One region of the Roseibium album genome, then DNA from elsewhere that is predicted to be linked to it. Evidence: riboswitches for the same ligand, from Rfam matches in the RefSeq annotation. Region 1 holds a riboswitch; the other holds the start of a gene.
What was found. Region 1 has a riboswitch for cobalamin ahead of ACO6TI_RS23950 (DUF1636 family protein). Riboswitches for the same ligand answer to the same signal wherever they lie in the genome.
Positions count from the first base shown of each region.

Region 2: linked by a shared signal. The riboswitch ahead of ACO6TI_RS24775 (energy-coupling factor ABC transporter permease) and the one ahead of ACO6TI_RS23950 (DUF1636 family protein) in region 1 are both predicted to bind cobalamin.

Region 1 covers NZ_OZ247583.1:5,215,766-5,218,878, reverse strand. Annotated here, with positions in the region: gene ACO6TI_RS23955 (ABC transporter substrate binding protein) at 1-675, opposite strand, end outside; cobalamin riboswitch at 1,206-1,417, shown strand; gene ACO6TI_RS23950 (DUF1636 family protein) at 1,796-2,200, shown strand; gene ACO6TI_RS23945 (ABC transporter ATP-binding protein) at 2,197-2,970, shown strand; gene ACO6TI_RS23940 (ABC transporter substrate-binding protein) at 2,986-3,113, shown strand, end outside.
Region 2 covers NZ_OZ247583.1:5,381,606-5,384,718, reverse strand. Annotated here, with positions in the region: gene ACO6TI_RS24780 (Ig-like domain-containing protein) at 1-1,175, shown strand, start outside; cobalamin riboswitch at 1,412-1,625, shown strand; gene ACO6TI_RS24775 (energy-coupling factor ABC transporter permease) at 1,677-2,357, shown strand; gene ACO6TI_RS24770 (HAD family hydrolase) at 2,437-3,113, opposite strand, start outside.

The sequences.
Region 1 (3,113 bases):
GATCTCCTTGAGGATCCCGGAATGTGCGATGAACGACGATGAAGCGGTGACGTAAAGCGCGTCGACGCCTTCAAGCTGCGGGATCAGAGATGAAAGCTGAAGATCGGTTTCGTCCGCATCCGGTGCAAAGCGAAGCCGCTTGGGAGTGATGCCGAGTTTTTCTGCTGCAATCGTGAGGTGGTCGGCCTCTGAGACAGCGTTGTTTTCCCGCGGATCAAACAGGATCGCCATGGTTTGGACAGGGTGAATTTTTCGAAACAACTCCAGGTTCACGTCCGGTGACAGGGACATCTTGGCACCGGTCATGCCGGGGGGCGGGCAATCCAGGGACCCGACCAGTCCGACACCGACCGGGTCGGCCACGATATTGAACACACGGGGCACATTTGCGATGTCGAAATTATTGACTGTCTGCGTGACGGTCGTTCCGAAGGTGTAGATCAGGTCCCGTGTTTTCAGAACGTCGAGATTTTCCCGTAAAAACCCGGCCAGTTCTGTCTGGTCACGGTTTGCGTCAAAGTGATCAATGTCGGCATCGATGCCAAGTTCGCCCAGTTTTTCGACGAACCCTTCTTCGGCAGGCGTGAGGCCACGCCAAGTGATCATCAATATGGATTTGGTGTCATCGGCTGCCTCACCGAATACCGGGGTAAGAACCACTGCAACCAAGATCATACAACTAGTAATCAGGTTTTTCATCTTCGGGTGGCGGTCTCTCTTTTATGCAATCAATTTGGAAGTTTGCCCGGTGAGTAGAAGATTATTCGGATTATGCTTGGTATCAATGCCCATTTTCTTTTTCTTTGGCGCTATAAATTTCAAGGGGAAGGACTGGATACCGCATATACTGTCTTGAATTGAACGCAACCAATGTTCGCGAGCTCGCGCATTCACACTTTTTCACCGGCGATGATCCGGTCATGCATGAGGTGCTGGACTATCGTCTGGGCGGCTGGTCGAAACCATTCCTGTCTTGAGGTCCTGACATTTGATTGTGGCTCCACATGATCGAGAAGTCTTGTTCCAACGAAGCCCGCTCAATCCCTCCCGGCTACATCTGCACGGCACTGTTGGTTCTTTGGACTCTTGTCGAGTTGGACCGCGGCAACAAGGTAACAGAAACGGTTCAAACCAGCTGAAATTGCCATATGTCGCTGCCTGGAAGACACAGGTCGGTTTGTCGATTGACAGCTTCCTCAATTTCAGCCAATCAATGGTCTTATGGTTCTCGTATCCGGAGCCGGATCGGGATTAAAAGGGAACACGGTGCGGCGTAGCCAAAAGGCACCAAGTCCGTGACTGCCCCCGCAACTGTGAGCGGTGAGCAAACCTGAAAGCGCCACTGGGGAGACCCCGGGAAGGATCAGGCAAGCCATGACCCGCAAGTCAGGAGACCTGCCATTTCATCACAAACTTCAACCCGGACGGGGTGTTCCGGAGGAGCGGATGGCATGGCAAAACAGCGATCGCTGACAGAGTTAGACCTTCGGTTCCTGCAAGCCCCGTGTAATCGCGGAGGGCGAAATGAACCGGACCAGAAACGAAAATGCTGATTTCATACCCGTTTTTCTAGCCAAGGCCGGTGCTTTGGGCGAACGCGCAGCCAGAGCCATGTGCCCCAATGGCTGCAGATTTCCGCTTGCATCGAAAAGTGAACGTAATGTAATAACATTACATAAGTTGCGACATAGCCTTTTAAATGAGGTGCAGATTCCGGATCGGCGGTCTGATCATGAACAATCGGGCAGCTCGGATTCGGGCGGTGACAAACACGTGGAAACGTCGGGGATGGCAGATGAGTCGTGAATCGCACAAGATATTCGTCTGTACGTCCTGCAGGCACAATGGCAGCGACTTTCGGCCGGGTTTTGAACTGATCGCCAAGCTGCGGGAGGCCTTGACCTGCGCCTTACCGGTTGCCGGAAACGACTTTGAAGTTTCAGGTATCGCGTGCATGGCAGGATGCTCACGGCCCTGCACGGTTGCCTACAGAGCCAATGAAAAGGCGACTTATCTTTTCGGTGACATCGATCCGGAGACGGATATTGATGATCTGGTTGCCTTTGCCCGGCAGTACAGGGTTCTGGCGAATGGCTGGTGCAACTCTGCGGACCGTCCCGGCAAACTCCGGCGATCGGCACTCGCGCGCATACCGGCCGCAATGAGCGTGACCGAAGCAGATACGGCAACCGTTTCATGAGTGGCGCGGCCCTTTCGGCCAGGCAGGCCGGATGGCGCGCGGGGCAGGGCAATACCATCCTGCATCCCGTCAGTTTCGATCTCGCCGCAGGCCAGGTTCTGGGACTGGCCGGTGCCAACGGTGCGGGCAAATCCACGCTTCTGCGTCTACTTTATCGTTTTCACAGGCCGAGTACCGGTGCGATCTTTCTCGACGGTCAGGATATCTGGAAAATGTCCGCGAGATCGACCGCCAAGAAAGTTGCTGCCGTCCTGCAGGAGCAGCCCACTGATTTTGCATTGACCGTCCGGGAGATCGTCGCACTGGGCCGCCGTCCGCACGGGACGGGGTTTGCCGGAAATGGCAGCGACGACTTCGAAATTACCGAAGGTGCCCTGGACCGGATGGGATTGCTGCCGCTCGCCGCGCGATCCTTCGGAACGCTTTCCGGTGGCGAGCGCCAGCGGGTGATGGTTGCCCGTGCACTTGCCCAGGAGCCCGAATTGCTCATTCTGGATGAGCCGACCAACCACCTGGACATTCGCCACCAGCTGGAAATCGTTGCGCTGATATCCAGCCTCAACATCACTATCGTCACAAGCCTGCACGATCTGAACCTTGCCGGCCGCGTCTGCGACCGCGTCCTGTTGCTGCACAAAGGGGCGGCGGTCGCGTTCGGAGAACCGGAAGACGTTCTGACACCGGACCACATCGAAAAAGCCTATTCCGTGCAGGCGCGACTGGAACAACTTGCGCCGAGCGAACAAGCACATCTTACCTTTCATCTTTAAGTACCGGAGAATTCCATGAAACGTTTGGCAATCGGCCTCGCGACCACCGTTTTTGCAGGATCTGCGCTGGCACAGACCACGGTAAAAAGCTGCGATCGAGAAGTGACATTCGACGCTCCGCCAATGGCGGCCGTTTCCAATGA
Region 2 (3,113 bases), 170 kb from region 1:
ACCCGATTCCGGATCCGGTTCCGGGCACCGACAAGCCGGTGGTCATCGATTTCGAAGGTCTGGCACCTGGTGAATACATGGGCGAGGCAGGATTCTCACTCGCGGGGATCAACGTCACGACAGATGGCCAATTGGCAGGCTCCCTGTCCGGGGCGACATCAGGCTTCACGATTTCGGCAGGTGGCTCGGATTTCGATCTTGACGGCATTTTGCTTCAATCCGTGACCCGCAGGGCGCGCGTGACTGTTGAAGCCTATGATGACGGTGTTCTTGTCGGATCGATGAAGGTTCGCATCAACTCAAAAGGCACTTACGAACTTGAACTGGATGAAAGGTTCGACAGCGTCGATGAAGTGGTGGTGAGCAGCCGAAGGGACAAACCCTTTTATGTCGACAACATCTCACTGGTGACGCAGACGGAAGGACCGTCCGGAGGCAATCAGGGGCCCGTCGCGTTCGATGACAGTTTCGCGACGAACGAATCTGGTGTTGTGAGCGGTAACCTTCTGGGCAACGACAATGATCCGGACGGTGGCGAAATGTCCTTGCAGACCGTTGCCGGCCGATCCGACGGCACGGCAGTTCTCGCTTCAGGCGCCATTGTCACATTCGCGAGCGACGGCACGTTCAGCTATGATCCGAATGGTGCATTTGACCATCTTTCCGACGGTGAAACGGCAACCGACATCTTTGTCTATGACGTTGCAGACAGCAATGGCGGAACCGACACGGCCGAAGTGGAAATAACCCTCAATGGCGAGGGAACGTCACCGGTGGAGACCCACATCGGTTTCGAAGGCGGCTCTCCGTGTCGCTGGTTTGACGAAGAAGATGAATTCGTCTTCACCAACACCTACGTGACGGCCCGCACTCGGGGTGTCTCGGAAGGAGATTACGCAGGACGCAGCTATGGTGACAGCCTTTCATTTGCGCGTGCCGACGGCGAAAGCTTCGATTTCGAAGAAGCAACCTTCACGGCTTTGGGCTGGCGCAAGGCGACTGTCACCGTAGAAGGTTATCTGGATGGCGAACTCGTCGGTGTGGAAGATTTCCGCATTCGCGCAAACAAAGAAAAGACGCTTTCCCTGTCCGATGAGATCTTCGATGAAGTTGATGAGGTCGTTGTAACGTCCAATTATGGCGTCATACTTGACGATATGACCCTTATGGTTTGATCCGTTTATCGGCACTGCGATACCGTGGACCGGGCAGACAGGTGGATCTCCTGTCTGCCTTTTTGCGTGATGGAAGGGTGGCCAGGTCGGCTCCCGTGACTTCCGTCATGCGTCAAATTTGCATCAGCCGGCTTCGTTCAAGACATGACCGGGCAACGCCCGTGGAAAATATGTGACGATGCCGCATTTCGACGGCTCACGGCAAAAATGCGCTTGCACCTGTTCCTGGAAAGAGGCAATCCTCGCTTATGGATGGTTCCGCCGATACGAACGTGAAGGCGGATGAAATGGGAACACGGTGAGGCGTACCCAACAGGGGCCTAGACCGTGGCTGCCCCCGCAACTGTGAGCGGCGAGCAAAGCCCGACATGCCACTGGCCGATATGGCCGGGAAGGCGGGCTGCGCAAGGACCCGTAAGCCAGGAAACCTGCCATCCAAACGGTCGCTCCGACCAATTCAGGAAACCTATCGCGCACGGAGGGTGCGCAAAGGAGAAAAACATGCATATCGAACCTGGCATCGTTGATGGTGCCAAAATCGTACTCAGCTATGGCACGGCTGCCGCTTCCTTCGGTCTACTCGGAAAACTCGCGCTTGATACGGTGCGCAAAAGTGGTGTTTCCGGTCTTGCCGTCCGTTCCCTGATTACCTCGCTTCTGGTCTTCAGCTTTTTCGAGCTGCTGCCGCATTACCCGGTCGGAGTGTCCGAGGTGCACTTCATTCTCGGCGCAACCCTGTTCCTGATGTTCGGTGCGGGACCTGCGGCGATCGGCCTGGCCGCCGGCCTTGCCCTGCAGGGTTTCCTCATCGCTCCGTTCGATCTGCCGCAATACGGCATCAACGTGACAACTCTGATCGTGCCGCTGTGGGCCGTGAGCCTGCTGGCAAAGAAAATCATCCCTGAAAAAACGGCCTATGTGGATGTCTCCTATGCGCAGGCCCTGGCGCTGTCGACGACCTATCAGGGGGGTGTTGTCGCCTGGGTCGCCTTCTGGGCATTTTACGGACAGGGTTTCGGCGCAGAAAACCTGGCGTCAGTCGGGACTTTCGGAATTGCCTACATGCTGGTCGTTCTGGGTGAGCCCCTTCTGGACCTGGCCGTTCTTGCGGGAGCCAAGACACTGGCACCATTCACAAGAACGATGGCGTTCAACAGCCGTCTTCACCAACCTGCTGCCTGAAACGCGGGCTGTTTTCAAATACGGGAAAGGGCGGCAACGGGCCGCCCTTTTTTTTGGCGATGGCACTGGTGGTATCGGTTCAGGGGAAAAACCCGATCAGGTCGGCTGCACTTTCCAGAACAACATCCGCATGCGGCGAAAGTTCCTGCCGTGCGCTCGTTCCTGTCAGAACTCCGATCGTCAGGCCGGCACCGGCAGCATGAGCCATTTCGATGTCGTGGGTGTTGTCGCCGATGACCGCGATTCCAGACGTGGGAACGCTGATCGCGTCGGCAAATCCATGCACCATGCCGGGTTCAGGTTTGGGACCGTGACCTGTGTCATACCCCGTCACGAAGTCGAATTTCGGTGCAAGGTTCGTGCCCTCCAGAAAGGCGCGGATTGCAGCTTCGCTGTCGCTTGAAGCAACCCCCAGCCTGAAGCCACGCGCCAGGAGCGCATCCACTGCCTCTCGAATGCCAGGCAGAGGGGCGGCATCATGCATTTTTGAAACAAATATGCGGTCGAGCTCAGTGGTCAGATCCGCGAGGCCAAAATCCGCACCTCCGGCTATCCAGGCCTCGGCGATTTCTTCAGAATTGCCCGCAGCAAGCAGCGACCCGGCCTCCGATCTGCGCGTTGCAAGATCCAGTCCGGTCAGCTCAAGAAACCGCTCTGCATCGGTTGTCACACCTCTTGAAGCCAGCCTCGCCGCTTCCTCGTAGGCAGGTGTCCAGGTTGCGTCGAAGTCGAGCAGGGTGCCGTCCTTGTCGAAGA